2 regions of the Fischerella sp. JS2 genome follow, and region 1 is predicted to be linked to the other one. Evidence: predicted binding sites of a transcription regulator. Region 1 holds the regulator's gene; the other holds the start of a gene.
What was found. The regulator HrcA, encoded in region 1, represses chaperone genes, less so after heat shock. The targets are predictions, from matches to a motif close to TTAGCACTCNNGANTCNNGAGTGCTAA.
Positions count from the first base shown of each region.

Region 1 (10,864 bases):
GCTAGTTTTGCTTGCGGCAATTTTCCCTGTTTCACCTGATTTAGCAGAGAACTATAGTCCCAATTTTGAGGACGCTCTGTTTTTTGTTGACAAGAGTCAGCAGCCAAATGTGGACAGTGCTGACGTAGTTGTCGATTCCAACGACGCAACGGATGCAACTCACCAGCACCCCAAGTTAAACAACCTTGATGAAAAAACAAACTCCAGATTGCTCCTTGGTTGCCTGAAAAACTGAAATCTAGCCGACCGGAAACTTTATCCCTACTACAAATCTGAATGTATTTTGCTAGCTCATCACTATTTTCTATTTTGTAAAGCGTGATTGGCAGATCTATTGATCTGACAGATGAAGGAGTCAACATTGTTCAAAATTTATAGTTGTAATTATTGAACCTTGTCCCTAGTTGTCTATCTCATTAATTATGAGAGGTTTGTAGTGAGCGATTTATCGCTCAATTTTAAGGGCTAAAGCCCTAACTACGAACTTTTATTACTCATCAAAACTAATGACATAAACCACTACTTGTAGCAGTAGATAGTTTTTTGCATAAAATTCAGGCATGAGACTAGTTTTTCTACCATGCTTTGCTTTATATGCTCAATCATCTGTGTAGGCAAACAAAAATTTTTCTCATCCTACCCTTGAGGTGAGTTTACCTAAAAACCCTACTACTGTATTAAATTGTTTTGGCACCCTTGAAGTTTAATGACTTGGCACCCCTTAATTTTGGATTTGAAATTGTAAATTCAGTTCTTCAAGCAAATCATATGACTTATTTATCTAAACCATAAGTATATAGCCAAAATTAAAGATTATCAATTACCAAGTTAATATCATGTGTATTTAATAGATTAGGCACTAATTATCAGGCAATTATCAAGTTATTTAATGCTGAGATCGCAGAAAATTGTTGATATATTTGACTGCACAGCGTCGAGCATTCATCAACAACATTAAGTATTTGAAGATATTTAGTATTATAAATTACTTTGATCAGCAAAATTGTGAAAGATATACCAATGATAAAAATTTTCTTTAGTATAAATTACTGAAATTTAGGTACGGTATTTGCTTATAAAAATATCAATGATTTTAAGATGAATTAGATAAATATTATCGAATGAAGCAATGAATTCGCCGCACATCAACTGCTTCAATCAGCTATCATTTAACACTGCTCACTGATCAGTGAAAGCCCGCAACCTAAGTGCGGGCTAATAGCCTAAGTACTCCAGCAATGGTTGAGTACTACTTTAAGTAGATTAATTGAATAATTTTTTCAACTATCTACAAAGTCTCAAATTCCAGCCCCATCTAGAAACTCTTGAATGGCCTTATCTCTGAGATTGCAAGACAGACCATCTTGTAAATTTTCACTTTCTTTATGAACGGGCAATTGATTTACAAAAACAAGAGTTTTGGTGTCAGATTGATTTTGCTGTAGGCTTTGTATTTGTTGTTCTAACAATTCAATTCGGTCTACTAAAGCGCGAATTACTTCTGCTTCTGAGTCTGGTAAATTATTGTGTTCCAATGGGGCGACTCGCACACCAGACCGATAAATAATGCGACCGGGTATACCAACAACAGTGCAATTAGAAGGTACATCCCTCAAAACAACTGAGCCAGCACCAATACGAACGTTATTACCAATTTGGATATTACCTAATACTTTTGCACCTGCACCAACTACAACATTTTCACCCAAAGTCGGGTGGCGTTTACCGCTTTCTTTACCAGTACCACCCAGAGTAACGCCTTGATAAATCAGCGCATAATCTCCCACAATTGCTGTTTCACCAATGACTACCCCCATCCCATGATCAATAAATACACTTTTACCAATCACAGCACCGGGGTGAATTTCGATTCCGGTTAAAAATCGGGCAAAATGGGAGATCAAACGAGGAATAAAGGGAATACCAACATGATGCAGCCAATGAGCCAGCCGATGAAATAGCAAAGCTTGTAAACCAGGGTAGCAAAACAATACTTCCAACCAGTTACGGGCAGCTGGGTCACGTTCAAAAATAATGCGAAAATCAGCAAGGAGTGTAGACAGCACGCTCAATGTACCCTCTGTTTTGCCAAACAAGCTACACTCTATCTTAATATTTGTTGGTTGTTTGTTGTTGATTGTTGATTGTTGATTGTTGGGTAGAGACGCGAGGAACATCGCGTCTGTACATTAGTAGTTAGTAGTTAGTGGTTATTTATATTACTCCTCACACTCCCCACACTCCCACACTTCTCCCACTCCCCCCATTGCCCCTAATCCCCACCAGGGGCCGGTGAGTTCCCCACACTCCCCAATCCCTACTCCTCTACAGAAAGCGTGTAGTTCTTTTTGACTTGCGAGTTAAAGGTTGCTACCCAAACTTTATAAGTTCCTGCTTTCCAATCTTTGTCTTCGATACTGGCATCTTTACTGTTACCTGTATCATCACCACAGCGAATAGTGTTATTATCTGGCCCTTGAATGAGTAAGGTGGTATCGTAGCCGCCACTGTTGACCACTATTTTCAGACGGGGAAAGTTTTTTTTCAAAATTAAGATGTGATCTGGAGTTGGATCGGCAAAGCCAATACAGGCATTTTTGTGGCGATCGCGATTGCTAATTGCTGATAGAGAATAAGAGCCGCCAGTATAACCTGTTACTGTCCCTTGTGCTGGTTCAAAGTTGGGTGATAAAGTAATTTTACCAAAATTAGAAGTATCTGCTGATACAGGCAGGGAGATCAGAAATGACAGTGTAACTAAGATCCAACCTCCTCTAAAGAGAAGTCGGGGGCAACGTTTATCCATAGAAGCCCTCCAACGCAGAAATTATAGTTATATTGTATACATTATTGTAACAAAAATAACCTTTGAGTCATTTCGGTGCTGTGCCACATTGGAAGGTGACACAAGAGAGAGTGTGGGGAGTGTGTAGACGAGGCAGTGCGGTGGACTCTTCTCCTGGCATAAAGAAAGAGGCGTCACCTGGTGTCACCTGCCGTGCGCAAGTGGCTTCTTGTAAGGGTGGAGTGGGAGGAGTGTAATTCAGTGATCAGTTATTAAATTACATTACTAACAGTTAACAGTTAACTGTAGCCTGCGGCAAGCCGCTACGCGTCTACACTGATTTCTAACCCCTAACAAATGACCAATGACAATTGACTATTGCCTATTTACCTAATTGAAAGAACACGCCACCTTTGAATATTTCTGTGTCGCTACCGTAACTGCTAATGGTGAGCGATCGCAAGTTCTCGAAGATGGGTTTTGCGAGTATTTCTGCTAGTTTGAGAATTGGAAATTGGCTTTCTAATATTTCTCGGCTTTTTGCCCAATCTAAATACACGTAACCTTGGTTTGGTTGGGGAATGGCAGCAATACTATTTTTAAATTGGCGATCGCTAATTAAGGAATTGTTCTTAGCATTGAGAACTTCATTCATTGTTTCGAGGTTGGAAGCCAAAATTTCGTAATTTCCTTGGCTAATATGCACTCCGGAAACATTTGCTTCAATTGTGTATTTTTCTCGCTGTTGCGGATCAGCTACTTTTGTGGCTTTTAATTGTGTCCAAGCTGAGATTTTTTGTTTGTCTATATCAAAAGTATTCAGTGACAATCCCTTTGAGGATGCTATTTCATCTAAATGAGAAATTCCTGCTGGTGTTGTTTCAGTTTTTTCAACTACAAACACAAAATCGGGATTTGCTTGTCCTGGACGGGGTAATAATCCAATGGCGTATTCTCCCTGTACCCAGCTAAAAATATCTTCTTTTAAATTGATGTCTGACTCTGCTTGCACATCTACCACAGGTTTGATTAAGTCAGAAACCACATCTTTTTCTGAACCGGATATGGCGACTTTGAGTTGTTCCCAGACTTGAGTTAAATTGCTGTTAGGTAAGCTACTCAAATTTTTTCCAGTGATCGCTAAACCTGCTGAGGTAGGAATATATTGTAATGCTCCTACAGGTTGAGATAATGGCTCTAAAGATGGTGCTGTATCGGCTTGTGCTAGTAAGCTAGTTTCTGCTAGTAATCCTTTGTTGGTTAGGATGACCGACACTATTTCGCTGTCATAAGTTGCTGGTTCTGGCAGTTTTAGACCTTGCCATTGAGCGATATTAGGAAGATTGAGAAACGCTATAGCTAATGCACCTTTGGGTATTTGTTTGACAGCTTGCTGGTATTGACTAAAGGTAGTTATATTGAGGTCAGGAGCCTGGACATTATTAATTGCTTCTCGTAGTACTTTGGGATCGTTGGCAAACAAGACAAAATCATCACCAACAGCAGCGCCAGCCAAAGAATTTTGGATTTTGGATTTTGTATCTACTTGTTGAGAGTCAAAAATCAGTTTGATGCCTTCGTATTGTTCTGTAGTTAAGTTTGACCCAGCGATCGCCCGTTTGGAAAATAACAAATCCACAAATTCACGGCTTTTCTCTGAGTTTTTGGTTGCTAGTGCCATTAGATACCCCGGCTGTTGTCCGTTACTAGGATCGCGATCAATGTCTTGGGTTGTGACAGCTAAGGTAATTTCACTGCCCAACCAAGGTTGAATGTCTTGTTTATAATCTAGGCTTGTGTTGGCTAATAAGCTGGTTTTAAGTTTGGATAGTTCTCCTTCACGTTCCAATGGTTGTAATTTATCAGGATTTACCAGCATTGATATCATCACTGGTGCTTGTTGAGATACAAAAATTGCCGCACCAGGCTGTTGTCTAGTTCCACTAATTCCCATAAGAGAATTTGCACCGGATAAGTTACTACAGCCAGAAATAGTGATAAATAGCAGCATCATCGCAATAGCTGCTAGAGAACGAAAGAATAAAACTTGTTTCATAAAATACCTATTTTCAGTTACCAATTATCAATTATGAGGGTATAAGGTATAGGGTATAGGGGATAAGGAATAGAGAAATAAGTAAGATTACAAAATTAATTACACATTCTTCAAGCTGTTCCCTGTTTCCTGATACTGAAATTATTGCTCAAAGTCCTCTAAGTATTTTTTCCTGGTCAAGATGACTATTTTCTGCAAACATAAATAGTATCTAGGAAACGTCTGAGATTGTTTGTGAAAACTTTCTTAGAGGTCTTACCTATATGCTTCATACTTGCTTTGTTTCATCCAAAATCTCAAATCCCAAATTTAAAATCGGAATGAAAGGTCAAGCTATTACCCAAATTAGTGTAGAAGAACTCGCCCAACGTTTATCTAAAGGTGAGTCTAATCTTCAGCTTGTGGACGTGCGTGAACCACAGGAAGTCGCGATCGCTCACATTGAGGGTTTTGTTAACTTACCTCTAAGTGAATTTGCTGAATGGGGAAATGAAATCCACACGTGCCTAGATCCTGATGTTGAAACCTTGGTACTTTGTCATCATGGCATTCGTTCTGCTCAGATGTGTCAGTGGCTGGTTAATCAAGGATTTACAAATGTGAAAAATATTTCTGGTGGTATTGATGCCTACTCAATGTTAATTGACCCTTCAATTCCTATGTATTAACCGTAAATGACGATTGTAAGTCTTTTCTGCTATTGTGAACTCAAGAGTTAATATATTTTACTGAGTAATTAGCAATACTCTTGATCTATGAATTTGCGTAAATATAGTTAAGAAGGCAGATGGCAGAAGGACATCCTCACGAATAAATTCCGGGAATTTAATAAAGTTCCTACGCGTTTGTTTATTTTATATAGATAAATTCACTTTCTTTAAACCATATGGCAAAGAACAGAGGACTTAACTTTTGTATCAAATAATATACTTTTTTCCTTCTGCCATGCCAGGTGACGCCTCTTTCTTTATGCCGGGAGAAGAGTCCACCGCACTGGCTCCTCTGCCCTCTGCCTTTCTTCGGTAAGAATTACTGAGATTCAGAAGGATTTTGCAGTGAGCAATTTTTCACATGTATATCAAAGTCTTTTTCAAGATACTTTTGTTGAGAGATAAAAAAATAGATTTGTTGTAACGTATTTTCAGATACTTCAATTATTTAGTATTTTGCTTAACTAATATTAATGCTTTTTGCTTCTCATCTTAATAAATTTTTGATTTTTAAAAACTAATTAAAATTTTGCTTTGGTAAACATTTAGCTATGCAAGTCCAGCTAACCAATCGTCAACAGCACATTCTTTGGGCAACAGTACGTCACTACATCGCCACAGCAGAGCCTGTTGGCTCCAAAGCCCTGCTAGAAGAGTACAATCTGGGTGTTAGCTCAGCCACGATTCGCAACGCTATGGGTGTGTTAGAAAAAGCCGGGCTACTTTATCAACCACACACTTCTGCTGGGCGAGTTCCTTCTGACTCTGGCTATCGAATTTATGTTGATCAGTTGATCACACCTTCGGAAACTCTAGCCAGACAAGTAGAAGCAACACTGCAAAAGCGCCTGAACTGGGAAGACAGTAGTCTAGAAAGCTTACTGCAAGGGGCAGCCCAAATTTTAGCGACCCTAAGTGGCTGCATCAGCTTGATTACAATACCACAAAATGTTAGTGCTATGGTGCGGCATTTGCAATTGGTGCAAATTGAAGTCGGACGAGTCATGCTGATCGTAGTCACGGATAGTTATGAAACACATTCAGCATTATTAGATTTGCCACCAAAAGGCAAAGACATACAATTTGATCCAGAAGTGATAGATCGAGAGTTGCAACTTGTTTCTAACTTTTTAAATAACCAATTACGTGGGCGCAGTTTGTTAGAGGTGGCTAATCTCGATTGGAGTGATTTAGATCGGGAATTTCAGCACTATGGTGAGTACTTAAAAAATTCCCTGGCAGAATTTAGTCGTCGCAGTTTGACGCCAGGCGTTACACAGATCATGGTGCGTGGGATGGCAGAAGTTTTGCGACAACCAGAATTTGCCCAACTACAACAAGTGCAAACTATCATCCAACTATTGGAGGAAGAACAAGAACAACTGTGGCGATTAATATTTGAGGAAAATGAGACTGAGGAAGTGGGTAAACCACCGGTAACAGTGAGGATTGGCTCAGAGAATCCTCTTGAACCAATTCGCAACTGTAGTCTAATTTCTTCCACCTACCGCCGTGGTTCATCACAGGTAGGAAGCGTGGGAGTTTTGGGGCCAACACGCCTAGATTACGAAGGAGCGATCGCACTCGTTGCTGCTGCTGCTGAGTATTTATCAGAGGCTTTCAGTTATCTAAATCCCTCATGAGAAAAATTGCCTTTGGGTTGCTTTGGATAGGATTGATTGCGTATGCTTTCTTGTTTACTCCTCCCAATCAACCCGATACTTTTGAGTTAATTAAAAATCTATCTACTGGTCAATGGCAAGGTATTAACCCCTTAGTGATTGCATTGTTCAATATTATGGGTATCTGGCCTATTATTTACAGTGCAGTCCTGTTTGTTGATGGTAGAGGACAAAAAGTTCCAGCTTGGCCATTTATTGCTGCTTCTTTTGCTGTAGGGGCGTTTGCTTTGTTACCCTATTTGGTTCTCAGGGAACCAAATCCGCAATTTTATGGTGAAAAGAGTATTTTGATCAAAATCTTAGATTCTCGTTGGACGGGTGTTTTCCTGAGTATTGGGACGGCTATTTTGGTTGGCTATGGTATTAGACAAGGAGATTGGAGTAATTTTGTCCAGCAATGGCAAACTAGCCGCTTTATTAACGTAATGAGTTGTGATTTTTGCCTACTGTGTGTATTATTTCCTGCTTTATTGGGGGATGATATGACGCGGCGTGGTTGGAAAAGTTCTAGAATATTTTGGCTGATAGCTTTAATTCCGTTATTTGGCCCTTTGTTATATCTGTGCATACGTCCATCTTTGCCAGAACTACAGGTGGATTATTCGTGAGTAGTTGAATTTTTGAGATATCGAACACAGATAAACACAGATAAACACAGATGTAGACGCCTGTAAGGATGGCTTAAGGCAGGGTACACTGATGGGTTATGGGTTACTAAATTGATCGCTTTGCTAAAAAATATTTTGACGCTTAATTGGACAGAGGTAAATCCTGTCATCTTATCTTTGTTTTCTTTGGTTGGTATTTGGCTGTTTATTTATTGTGGTCTTCTGTTTTTTGATGGTAGGATGCAATGGCTTCCTTTTTGGCCTTTTGCTTTAGCAACAGTGAGTTCGGGGGTGCTGGGTTTATTACCTTATTCGGCGTTACGCGAATCTAATCAAGAATTTGCTGGGCAGAAGGATGGTTTGTTGCAACTAGTAGATTCTCGCTTTTTTGGTATTGGTCTGAGTTTAACGACAATTGGTTTGTTTGCTTACGCTTTATTTTTTGGTGATTGGACAGGTTATCTCGCTGCGCGAGGAAGGCAGAGGGCACCAGGGCAGGAGGCATCTATGTTGAGTTGTCGGTTGAGCAGCCCTATTGCCGTCCGAGCTTTTGGGTTTAAGACCCCCGCTAAAACAAAGTTTAGCGGATACGAATTGCTGGTGGGTATGAATCCCCCAGGAACATCGCTCCTTCTGCCCCTGCCTCCAGCATAGCTGCCTTCTTCAATTAGCCCCCTTGGCTATCTTTGTCTGCGTCCGTCGCTATCAGAAAATATGAGGGTAGCTAACGAGCAGAGATCAACAGTCCGCAGTATGTATTAACAATAGACTATAGCACTCCTCTATCGATTTGTGAAAATCTCCCCCTCGTCTCTCTATCCTCACGAATCAAATAGGATTGCTACATTGACCGATAATTCCTTAATGGTACAAGCCCCGAGATTTATGTGTAGAACCAATCCAAAATCTAAAATCTAAAATTGGATGACTGTCTGAGTTTATAAATTCCAGGTAGTTGCCACCAAGCCAAATGAGGATATTCGTGATGTTCTCGATGGTAGCCAAAGTGATAACAAGTAATAAAAGATAACCAAATTGGTAGTGAGATAGTTTCAGCGTAGTGAGGCTTACTATAACCTCTTGGAGGTTCGCGATGAGTCAGAAATGTACCAAAATAAAATAACTGTAATGAACTCAACAGCGAAGGTAATGCCCAAAATAAAGTGAGATTAGCTATTGGAATATGAAATATATAACGAATTCCGTTATAAGCAATTATCCAAATGATAATTTGTTCCCAACTCCAGTAATTTTTCATAAAATAAAAATACCAGGCAAAGAAATTTTTATGCTCACCATCGTGGAAATCGGGGTCTAGTTCACTTGCAGGATGGTTGTGATGCATCCAATGCTTTTTCAATAGTGTTTTGTAAGATAAAAAACCATAAAAAAATAAAGATATTGTCCCAACAACGTGATTGATTTTGAGATTGCGAGTAAATGCTACTCCATGCATAGCGTCATGGGCAGTGATAAATAATCCTGTAAAGAGAAAAGTTTGGAAGAAGGTAGCAAGCAATAACGTTAGAATATTTATTTCTGAAATGTTTACTGTAAATAAGAAGATTAAACTAGCTGTCCATACACTTATAATGAAAGTAGCAAGAGAAAGTCCGATAACGCTATCAATAAGTTCATGAGAAAACTGTTCTGACTGCATAAATTTTAATCCAGTACATAACATATAAAATTTAACTAGTTGCCTTGGCTAGCACAACATTTACAATAAGCCAAGACAAATAGTTGCAGAATAAACTCTACTGATTGAGTTGGAGTAAGTCACGTAGAACGCTATAACCTTTTAAATCCCAAAGCAGATATGCAACAAAACCGATCATTGCTAGACGTCCTTGCCACAATTCCGATTGTGGAGTAAAGCCAAATTTAACTGCATTGCGATCGCTACCGTTGTATGCTTTTTCAGTTGCGTCAGTAGGATAAGGTCCCATTGTTAATTTTCCTTGATAAATAATTACCTTTTCATAGTATTTACCCATTAACTTAGTGCTATCTATCTATAGTGTAAAACTGGAAACAATTCTAAAGAATGATATTTTATAGATTTAAGATAGTTATGTTACTCACAAAGATTTTTTATAAATACGTTATTATATAGAGTTTTTTATCGTTAATAAAGTAGTTAAATAAAACAATATAATCATTGAAGTAGAGATATAATTGAGTAAAAGCATCATACTAACTCTAAATTTGCTAACAAAATCTAACAGAAGTCAGAAGTTTTTATCGAAAATTTTAACCAAACTAAAAAACAGTGAATAGTTTGTTCTAGATTTAAGATATGACTCCTACAGCACTGATTACAGGCGGTTCTGAAGGCATTGGTAAAGCAACAGCTTTATTATTTGCTACTAAAGGATATAACCTCGTACTTACAGCTCGTCATACTGACAGATTAGAGACTACAGCACAGCAAATCCAAAGTAATAGTGGCATAGCACCACTAATAGTTACGTGTGATGTGACAGATCCATCTCAAGTAAAAACACTAGTAGGAAAAGCATTAGAGCATTATAGTTACATTGATGTGCTGATAAATAATGCAGGTATATTTGTGGAAGGGCCGATAGAGCAATTTTCTTTAGAAGATTGGCACAAAGTTATCGATACAAATTTGTGGGGTTATATTCACACAATCAATGAACTTTTACCTCATTTTCTGCACCGAGGAAAAGGAACTATTGTGAATGTGAGTTCTATCGGTGGTAAAGTACCTAATCCTTATTTAGTACCATATTGTACAACTAAGTTTGCAGTCACTGGCTTAACAGAATCGCTACATGCAGAATTAAAACCAAAAGGAATTTCTGTTTGTGGCATATATCCAAATTTGATTAAAAGTAGTTTCTTAGAACGGGCTATTTTTCGGGGAAAAGATGAGCAAGATATGCAAAAGCGTCGCCAACAGATTGAAAATCTTTTCCAAAATCCAGTGATCGAGAAACCTGAAGATGTAGCAAATGCAATTTGGGATGCTGTTAAAAATCACAAGTCTGAAGTATTTG
Region 1 is NZ_CP135918.1:3,771,389-3,782,252, reverse strand. Features, by position in the region: gene RS893_RS15995 (response regulator) at 1-362, opposite strand, end outside; gene cysE (serine O-acetyltransferase) at 1,299-2,066, opposite strand; gene RS893_RS15985 (hypothetical protein) at 2,318-2,806, opposite strand; gene RS893_RS15980 (DUF3352 domain-containing protein) at 3,168-4,841, opposite strand; gene RS893_RS15975 (rhodanese-like domain-containing protein) at 5,162-5,509, shown strand; gene hrcA (heat-inducible transcriptional repressor HrcA) at 6,103-7,194, shown strand; gene RS893_RS15965 (DUF2834 domain-containing protein) at 7,191-7,841, shown strand; gene RS893_RS15960 (hypothetical protein) at 7,977-8,495, shown strand; gene crtW (beta-carotene ketolase CrtW) at 8,749-9,501, opposite strand; gene RS893_RS15950 (high light inducible protein) at 9,599-9,790, opposite strand; gene RS893_RS15945 (SDR family oxidoreductase) at 10,141-10,864, shown strand, end outside.

Region 2 (10,864 bases), 2.7 Mb from region 1:
TAAAGCAGGCTATATTTTGTATAAGTTTTAGGAATCTTTTGCCTTTTTGTTGCTGCTACTGTTTTATATTCTCTGACTGTAAGGACATATCCGTACACTTTTGTAGTTATAACAGAGTAATTTTTATCATTATAGTCAGTAAATATAATTGTTAATTATTTAACACACTTTTTCCAGTTTGAGAATTCGCTATTATGAAAGTCACTATGTAATGAGTACGTCTGTACTGAAAGGTAACACCATGAGCATTAATATCGTCACCCTAGTTGGTCGTGTAGGCGGCGACCCTGATATGAAGTATTTTGAGGATAGTGGCAGTGTAAAATGTAAACTAACACTAGCGGTAAGGCGGCGATCGCGTAGTAGTGATGAACCTGATTGGTTCAATTTGGAACTATGGGGAAATACTGCGGAGATCGCCGGTCGATTTGTACGTAAAGGAAGTCTAATTGGAGTTAAAGGTTCGTTAAAGTTTGATACCTGGAATGATCGCACTACTGGGGCGCTGCGTTCTTCCCCAGTCATTAGAGTAGATCAACTAGATTTACTTGGTTCTAAGCGGGACGAAGCAGAGATGATGGATAATAATCCTGATAATTTTTGATGAGTTAGTAGTTAGTGGTCAAGAACAACAACTACTAACCACTAACTACTATCCATTAACCACTAAACTAATAACTAATTTCCAACGTTACCGATGCTTCTACTTGCTGTTCACCACCTTCTACAGGAGTGGAAGCATTTGCTGTTTGAGCCGCATCTGTACGAAACATGGGACGTGGCGGTGGAGGTGGTGGGCTTGCTCCGTTGATTTGAATGCTTACTACTTCTTTACGTTGGAAACCCAAAGCACCAAAAACGGCTTCAGCTTGCTGTTGAGCTTCTTGAGTAGCTTCTTTTAGTGCTTGCTTTTGGGCTTGAGCGATCGCTTCATCAGTAGCCACAAAACTAATACCGCTTATCTGCGTTGCTCCAGCTTTGACTGCTTCATCTAACAACGGGCCAGCTTTATCAGTACCGATACGGAAACTTACAGTATTACTAGCACTATAACCAGTTAGACGTTGAATGTTATCTTTATAACTATATACTGGATTAAGAGTAATGCCAGTAGTTTGTAGTTTCTCGACATTACGGCTCAAGAGCCGTGCTACCACAGCTGATGATCTACGAGCAGCCTCTTGTTGTGCCTCTTGGGCAGTTTTAGCCTGTACTTCTACACCTAATACCACTTGAGCTAGAGTAGCAGGAATTGTTTCTACCCCGCGACCAGTAACTGTGAGAGTTCGTAACATCCTTTGTTTGTCTTGTGCTAGGACAGGCTGGGTAAAGGTAATACATACCAGCATGGCAAATGATAAACTCTTCCATAAGTTCCCAGTCAATAACTGAGAACCCAACAAGGTGGGTTTATTCATAAGATTTCACTCCTCGAAATTACTTTTTGGTAGTTGTTAGTTGTTTGTTATTAGTTGTTTGAAAGTACTTCTATACAGACGCAACGCTTTACGTCCCTACTAACCACCAACTACTAACCACTAACTAATTATGTGTCTCTACTTTGACACGTGATTATTACTATATCTAGGATGGTTACATTTTTAGAAACTTGAAAAATCCACCACAACTATAGGAGATGCTTTCATGGCGTATTGGTTGCTGAAAACTGAGCCGGAGGAATATTCCTATTCAGATTTAGAACACAATGGCAGTACGGTTTGGAATGGAGTCAGCAATGCCTTGGCCCTAAAGCATCTACGGACAATGACCATTGGTGATTTAGCGTTAATTTATCACACTGGCAAGGAGCGGCGAATTATAGGCGTGGCAGAAGTAACCAGTCAACCTTACCCCGATCCAAAATTAGGTGATGTTAAACGAGTAGTTGTAGATTTGCGGCCTGTTCAAAGAGTGCCTCAACCGATCTCCTTAGCACAAATAAAACAAGATAGCAGCTTTACAGACTTTGATTTACTGCGTCTTCCCAGACTATCTGTAGTCCCAGTGTCACAGTCGCACTGGCAACGCCTCTTACAATTGTCAAAGCAGTAATTAAGTAATACCAATTTGAAAAAAGAATACAACACATGGATTATATAAGACCCCACCCCAACCCTCCCCTTTCCAAGGGGAGGGTGGGGTTATCTGCCGCAAATATTATTTGAATTGGTATAATTATTAGATCTCTTGTAAAAGTCGAAATTAATCCCCCTCTAGTCCTTGAAAAGCATCTCCACCTGATTATCTGTAGTCGAATTAAAGCGAATTGTTATTAGTTGCGATCCCAAATCGCCCTATGATGATTAGCGCGGTGAAACAATCAACAAGAGTAGTTATGGAATTGTTGCCAGAAAACTTACAAACTTTACAAGGAAAAGTAGCAATTGTAACGGGCGCTTCACGGGGAATAGGAAGAGCGATCGCACGCGAATTGGCAAAATTTGGTGCTAGTGTAGTTGTCAACTATGCTAGTTCTAGTCAAGCAGCTGATGAATTAGTGTCAGAAATTACGCAAGCTGGTGGAAGTGCGATCGCGCTTGCGGCTGATGTCAGTAAAGAAGAACAAGTCGATGCTTTAATCAACGCTGCGATTGAAAAGTTCAATCGCATTGATATCTTGGTCAATAACGCGGGTATAACCCGCGACACACTGTTACTCAGAATGAAGCCAGAAGATTGGCAGGCAGTAATTGATCTCAATTTAACAGGTGTATTTTTATGCACACGTGCCGTCAGTAAAATCATGCTGAAACAGCGTTCAGGACGGATCATCAACATTACCTCCGTTGCTGGACTAATGGGTAATCCCGGACAAGCCAACTACAGCGCTGCTAAAGCAGGTGTGATTGGTTTTACTAAAACTGTTGCAAAAGAACTGGCTTCTCGTGGCATTACTGTTAACGCCGTTGCTCCTGGTTTTATTGCCACCGATATGACCAGCAATCTTGATGCCGAAGGTATTCTCAAGTATATTCCCCTTGGTCGCTATGGTCAGCCAGAAGATATCGCTGGCATGGTGCGTTTCCTGGCTGCCGACCCCGCAGCAGGCTACATCACCGGACAAGTCTTTAACGTAGACGGCGGTATGGTAATGGCATAAGAGAAAGTATGAAGGCTGAAGGATGAAAACTGTGACACCCCTGAGGGCGGCTTAAGGCAGGATAGCATGAAAACTTAAGGCTGAAGAATAAAAGCTAATGCTTGAAAATAGTCATGTATATTTCACACTTCATCCTTCACACTTCATCCTTTTCATTTTGCCTTTATCCTCTGCCAAACGGTAAAACCTAACAAAGTAATAATACTGAGTGTAGTAGCAATAATAACTACCAAGCTCATGCCTCGGATTGTCATCGCCAGCCAGTTGCAAACTAAAGCAATTGACCAAAGAGTCAAAGCTGCATGGCGCTGAGATAAGCCCCAAGCTAGCAAGCGATGATGTAAATGGTCTTTCCCTGGAGTTTTCATAGGGTTTTTTCCCGCCAGAAGTCGCCGGACTACCACTTGGGTAGTATCTAGCACTGGCAAGAGCAAAAACAAAACAGGTGGTACTAAAGAAAAAATTGTAGTAGCTTGTAGTTCACCGACAATAGCAGTTGCTGCTAAAACGTAGCCGAAAAAGTATGCTCCGGCATCACCCATAATGATGTGCGACGGATGAAAATTATGGCGTAAAAAACCTAATGCTGCTCCTGCTAAGGCTGCCAAAACTAGTGTCGCTGCTGCCCAGTTGGGAAACTGTGCTGAAACAGCTAGTAAACTCATAGCAGTGATAAAACTAACTCCTCCTGCCAAACCATCCATACCGTCCATCAAGTTGATGGCATTAGTAATTGCTACTACCCAAAACACCGTTAGCGATGTGGAGAGTAGCGAGTCGAGGGGAGTACCAAAAGTAACTTTAATGCTAATGCCATTTCCAACCAACAGCAGGGCCGTTAGAACTTGTACTAGCATCCGAACTGAGGGAGGTAAGCCGAATTGGTCGTCGATAAAGCCAACTAGCACCAGTATCGAACCTCCCAAAAGAATGGTTAAAACTTGAGCTAGTACACCTTGAAGTTCAATTGGTCTTAACAGACTTGCCAAGATCAAAGCCGCTATTACTCCCGCGTAGATAGCCAGGCCCCCTGCATTAGGCAAAGGTTCCCGGTTTAAACGCCGTGCATTTGGTTGATCAGCCCAACCAACTCGTAAGGCAAATTTACGTACCGCCGGAATCAAACGCCACGTCACAACCCACGCCAATAGAAATGTAAACACTACTGCTAACCAGCCGGAACCGCTGGGTTCAGCAATACCAAGCGCCTCAAGGGAGCTGTATATATTCATCTCCCGTTTCCACCATTAATGCCAGTATCCAATATCAGCATCAAGTGTATAACAATCATTTTTTTTTCTCACTACAAATATGAGGATGTATGGACTGCCTTGTTTTGATTTCCTTAGCCCTGATTAAGGGAATAGGAGGAAATTTAGATTTTTTTGGGTGGATTCCCCTACATCACTAAACTTATATCCTCCTATAGCCTAGTAAAGATTAATAAACTCAACAGCTTATGGCTTGTTGACTTAGCACTCTTGCCTTGTGAGTGCTAAATTGTCTAATGGAAGAACTCACAAATTAAACCAAACTAAAAAGTATGGCCAAAATTATTGCATTTGATGAAGATTCCCGACGTGCCTTAGAAAGGGGCATCAATACTCTTGCTGATGCAGTGAAAATTACCCTGGGGCCAAAGGGCCGCAACGTCCTTTTAGAAAAAAAGTTTGGTACACCCCAAATCGTGAATGACGGGATCACCGTTGCTAAAGAAATTGAACTAGAAGATCCCCTGGAAAATACAGGTGCAAAACTCATCCAAGAAGTTGCTTCTAAAACTAAAGAAGTAGCTGGCGATGGTACGACTACAGCAACTGTGCTAGCTCAAACCATGATCCGTGAAGGTTTGAAAAATGTCGCAGCTGGAGCAAATCCAGTGGCAACAAGACATGGTATCGAAAAAACCGTTGAAAGGCTAGTGAAGGAGATTGCAGCAGTCGCCAAGCCAGTAGAAGGAAGTGCGATCGCTCAAGTCGCGACTGTTTCGGCTGGTAACGATGAAGAAATCGGTGCCATGATTGCCGAAGCAATGGAAAAAGTCACCAAAGATGGTGTAATTACCGTAGAAGAATCTAAATCCCTAACTACGGAATTAGAAGTAGTTGAGGGGATGCAGATTGACCGGGGTTATATTTCCCCCTACTTTATCACCGACAACGAACGGATGACGGTGGAATTTGAAAATACCCGCATTCTGATCACTGACAAAAAAATCAACAGCATTCAGGACTTAGTGCCTGTTTTAGAAAAAGTTGCCCGTTTAGGTCAACCCCTGTTGATTATCGCTGAGGATGTAGAAGGCGAAGCTTTAGCAACTTTGGTAGTCAATAAAGCGCGGGGTGTGCTGTCAGTTGCTGCTATTAAAGCACCTGGGTTTGGCGATCGCCGCAAAGCGATGTTGCAAGACATTGCTATTCTGACTGGCGGACAATTAATTTCCGAAGAAATTGGTTTAAGTTTGGATATGGTTTCTTTGGAAATGCTAGGAGTTGCGCGTAGAATTTCCATTGACAAAGAAAACACAACCATCGTTGCTGATGGCGAACACAAAGACGACGTACAAAAGCGCATCGCTCAAATTCGTAATCAGCTAGAAGAAACTGATTCCGAATACGATAAAGAAAAACTGCAAGAACGCATTGCCAAGTTAGCAGGTGGTGTGGCTGTCATTAAAGTCGGTGCAGCCACAGAAACCGAACTCAAAGACCGCAAATTACGGATTGAAGATGCTCTCAACGCCACCAAGGCTGCCGTAGAAGAGGGTATCGTACCTGGTGGTGGTACAATGCTGATTCACCTATCTACAAAAATCCCTGAAATTAAAAAGAACCTTAATGAAGAAGAACAAATTGGTGCTGATATTGTTGGGCGATCGCTAGATGCACCCCTGCGCCAAATTGCAGACAACGCTGGTGTTGAAGGTTCTGTGATCGTTGAAAAAGTCCGTACTACAGAATTCAACGTCGGCTACAATGCTGCGACTGGTGGGTTTCAAGACATGATCGCCGCAGGTATTCTTGACCCTGCCAAAGTGGTACGTTCTGCCTTGCAAAATGCTGCTTCTATTGCTTCTATGGTCTTAACTACCGAAGCTGTAGTTGCCGAAAAACCTGAGAAAAAACCCGCCGGTGGTGCTCCCGATATGGGTGGTATGGGCGGTATGGGTGGTATGGGTGGCATGGGCGGTATGGGTGGCATGGGTATGATGTAGCCTCATACTGTCTGTATTTAAATATTTGTCAGCAGTTTGTCTTGCTAAGGCAAACTGTTTTTTTATCCAACTATTAACCGTTGACTATTGACTATTGACTATTGACTATTAACACTAAATTGGCACGTGGGAGTCTTTCAAAATTCTGGAATAACCTATTAATTAATGGTTTTAATCCAAAATCCAAAATCCAAAATTGGTATAACCTATTAAGTAAAAGAACATGGCTAAAAAAAATCATCGCCCTGTTTCGACAGTAAATGAACCAAAGAACGAAGATTTTTATCATCAACCTGGAACTATACCAGGAACAATTATTGTTGATGCAAACGCACCACCACCAAAGATAGTATTAATTGACTATAGTCCAACCGAAGCTATTAGTAAAGAAGTAGAAACACCAGAAGAGTGCATTCCTTACCTAGATACTGAATCAGTAACTTGGGTAGATGTACGTGGTTTAGGTAGTGAAGATATTTTACAGAGATTAGGGCAGGTTTTTGAGTTACATCCTTTAGTTTTAGAAGATATTGTGAATGTGCCAGAACGCCCAAAAGTAGAAGATTATGAAGATCAATTAGTGATTATTGCGCGCATGGTCATGCCTAAGAAAAAATCTCATGGTTTTCATAGTGAACAAGTCAGCTTTGTATTAGGAAAACATTACTTGTTGACAGTGCAAGAAGAACCAAAAAGAGATTGTTTTGAACCAGTGCGATCGCGCATCTTCAAAAATAAAGGTATTATTTGCAAAAATGGCCCAGATTATCTAGCCTATGCTCTGATAGATGCAATTATTGATGGCTTTTTTCCGGTATTGGAAAAGTATGGTGAACGCATTGAAGATTTAGAGGATGAAGTCATCTCTCAACCGACACCTAAAACCTTAAAGAAAATTTATAAAGTTAAACGAGAATTACTACAACTGCGTCGTGCAATTTGGCCACAACGCAACTTACTTCATACTTTAATTCAAGACGACAATGAAATGATTAGAAATGAAGTACGAGTTTATTTGCGAGACTGTTATGACCATGCAGTGCAGGTCATAGATATGGTAGAAACCTATCGGGAACTTGCATCAGGTTTAATGGATGTTTATCTTTCGGCGGTCAGCAATAGAATGAATGAAATTATGAAATTGCTAACCGTGATTTCAGCAATTTTTATTCCTCTAACTTTTATTGCTGGCGTCTATGGCATGAACTTTAATACAGAAAAATCACCATATAATATGCCTGAATTGAACTGGTATTGGGGATACCCAGCTTGTTTAGCAGTGATGGCAATCATAGCAGTTGTCTTACTATATATTTTTTGGCGCAAGGGATGGCTAGAAAATAGTTCGAGGTTAAACCGTTAAATCAGTGAACAGTTAACAGTTATCAGTAAACTACTATAGAACTGATAATTGTTTAGGAAATTATCGCCAATGAAAATGCTTACAGGAGCTTATATACATGGTAGCCAGAAATGAGAGTAATTTAATTTTTTTGACGCTATATATTATCGGCGTCACGTATACCTTTACGAAAATGATTGAGTCTATCGACGACAAAATTAAGTTTATTTACGAAAAGCAATTTGTCGATGACCAACTCAAAGACAAAGACCTCCAAAATGATATCGGTATCTCTTTTAGGCTCAGCCCCTCATATTTTATTGATGAATTGAAAGAATTGTCTGTAAGTATTGAAAATAAATCCCAAAATCTTGCCTTATATGTAGATTGGGATAATTGCTCTTTAGTAGTTGAGTATAACAAGCAATCACGACGAGTAATTCGCAAATCACCAGATGTCACACGTGACCTTGGTGTACCACAAAGTCCTAGCTTAATCGCCCCTACCAAAACTCTCTCAGCAGCAGTGACTGCTGAAGATGTTTTTAAATTGGATGAGTTAACAAAAACATACCAAGTCAATACTCCTTTGATTAATATTAGTGCGCTAGAAAAAAGCCCTCTGAAAGCGCAAAGGTTATTATTTCAAGATTTTATAGAGAGAAAAAAAGAATTAAAATTTTCTTTGCAGCTAGTATTGAGAATCTCCGAATTGCGAGTTGGTCTAGCTCCAGGTGAGAATAAACCTCCCATGTGTATTATCGATTGTCCCTTCACAATCAAAAAACTACCTTGGTATTACGCTATGCCTTGGAATAGAAGGCGGTAAAAGATCATTCAGGACTACACTAGTATTGGTGGAGAGTAGGCGTAGGCGGTTGCAGACTAGCTAATTTGTGGTTAGTTTGAGGAAAGTCCGGGCTCCCGAAAGACCAAACTTGCTGGGTAACGCCCAGTGCGAGCGATCGCGAGGATAGTGCCACAGAAAGATACCGCCAAGAATGGGTAATGGGTAAAGGGTAATGGGTAATGGGAAAAAACCAATTACCAATTACCAATCACCAATTACCAATCTTTGGTAAGGGTGCAAAGGTGCGGTAAGAGCGCACCAGCAACATCGAGAGGTGTTGGCTCGGTAAACCCCGGTTGGGAGCAAGGCGAACGGAACTATGGTTGGTCTTTTACCAGTTCCGGAATTAGAGCCGCTAGAGACGTCTGGTAACAGCCGTCCCAGATAGATAACCGCCCTCTTGAATTAAGAGAACAGAACCCGGCTTACTACCAACTCTCTACTTTAAGATGGGATGATAGCAACTATAAGCTACATTCCATTCTTTTTTTGTACAATTTTGTAGGATAGTTAATGTAAACAATCTATAAACAGTTAGGGCGTTAATTTTACTGTTTCTCAAGTTTATCTAATGCTTCCTGAATCGCTTGCCTCATAAACTCAGCGGAGTTCGGCAAGCTTTTTACTTTGTTAAACATTGTTTCCGTCACTTTAACCGCAAGCATTTTATTTAATGGTTCATCCCCTTTAGGAGTGAAACCATAATTTTTTAAATCAGGATTACCGCCTTTACGTGCCATTAATATAACTACATAATTATTGACTTATTAGCTGGTTAACCAATATATAAAATAATTGTGGACTATTCGGCTGATAACTTAGTAGTCCCCAAATCTGTCAACATAAATCAACAGCCAATCATTATGTTATCAAGGGGCAATTTGTATTTTATATCTGGATACTCAAAAAGCTATATGTTTTAAAGACCGTATAAACTAAAGTTGTATGTTATTTGTACTAGTTTTTTTGTAATATACATGTAACTTTACTATTACATTCAGTGTTCTTTGTACGTTATTTATATAAAAAACAGGTATATTACTTAAAAACACCTATTGATAAAAGTTTCAAGGGTTATCAAACCTAATCCGTTTTGAAAAGCTTTGAGGTTCCCTTCGGGACGCTGCGCCTTTTCGCAAAATCTAAAATCCAAAATCTAAAATCGGATGACCCTCGCTTATCCACGCCGACAACGACAACTTGAAAGTCTAGTCAGAAAATTAGGTTTAGCAGTAGAAGCACCAATTAAATGGCAACTGCTGGACTTAGCACTGACTCATCCAACCGTATCTGAGTCAGCAAACTATGAACATCTGGAATTTGTTGGTGATGCTGTGGTGCGGTTGGTGGCAGCAATTGTGTTGTGGGAAAACTATCCAAATTGTCCGGTGGGAGATTTTGCGGCAATTCGTTCGGTATTAGTAAGCGATCGCATTTTGGCTCAACTAGCACGCTCTTACGGTTTTGAACTATATTTACTTGTGGCTGGCAGTGCTACTGCTGACAAAGCTGGTCAACAGTCAAGATTAGCAGATGCTTTTGAAGCAGTTTTAGGAGCGCTTTATCTCAGCACTAACAATCTAGATTTGATTCGTCCTTGGTTAGACTCTCACTTCAAAGAACTAGCAGCAGAAATTCGCCTCGATCCAGCCAGATTAAATTACAAAGCTGCTCTCCAAGAATGGACTCAAGCCCAGTTTAAGGTCTTACCAGAATATCGAGTTGTAGAAATAAGTCAGCCTCATAATAATCAAGAGCGTTTCATTGCCCAAGTGTGGCTGCACGGACAAAAACTTGGTGAAGGCAAGGGCCGTTCCATTAAAGCTGCCGAACAAGCAGCAGCAAAAATTGCTTTTTTAACCTTAAGTACCCAGGAAAACCACTGAGTTAATTCCAAGCAAAATTCCAAATTCCAGGGTTTTTCACAATTGACGATAGTTATATAGACTACACACGATTGAGTAGAGGCGCGATCTTCTTCGTTCTTAAGAAACAAGGCGAATCCGTCAAATCCTCTTTCCTTCTACCCTCTGCCTTGTTTCTTGAAAGTTCGCGTCTCTACTCTTGACTTTTGACACTTGACTAATGACTAATCAAATTAAAATCGCTGTTGTTGGAGTAGGACGTTGGGGCGTGCATTTGCTGCGAAATTTTCTAGAACATCCCCAGGTTAGGGTTGCAGCAGTGGTAGACCCCAATTCAGAGCGTTTGGCAACGGTACAACGTCAATATTTTTTAAGTAAAACAACAGAAGAAAATGTATTATTAATCACCGAATGGCAAAAAATTAAGCAAATAACAGATTTAGATGCAGTTGTAATAGCTACTCCTGCTAGCACACATTATTCCCTAATTACT
Region 2 is NZ_CP135918.1:6,430,775-6,441,638, forward strand. Features, by position in the region: gene RS893_RS27560 (single-stranded DNA-binding protein) at 242-604, shown strand; gene RS893_RS27565 (SIMPL domain-containing protein) at 672-1,418, opposite strand; gene RS893_RS27570 (EVE domain-containing protein) at 1,645-2,052, shown strand; gene fabG (3-oxoacyl-[acyl-carrier-protein] reductase) at 2,336-3,100, shown strand; gene RS893_RS27580 (MraY family glycosyltransferase) at 3,253-4,332, opposite strand; gene groL (chaperonin GroEL) at 4,644-6,314, shown strand; gene corA (magnesium/cobalt transporter CorA) at 6,538-7,677, shown strand; gene RS893_RS27595 (hypothetical protein) at 7,775-8,485, shown strand; RNA gene rnpB (RNase P RNA component class A) at 8,517-8,950, shown strand; gene RS893_RS27605 (hypothetical protein) at 9,055-9,246, opposite strand; gene rnc (ribonuclease III) at 9,673-10,392, shown strand; gene RS893_RS27615 (Gfo/Idh/MocA family oxidoreductase) at 10,592-10,864, shown strand, end outside.
Region 2: a site for HrcA is predicted at 4,573-4,599, ahead of groL (chaperonin GroEL). Genes of this name have one in related genera too.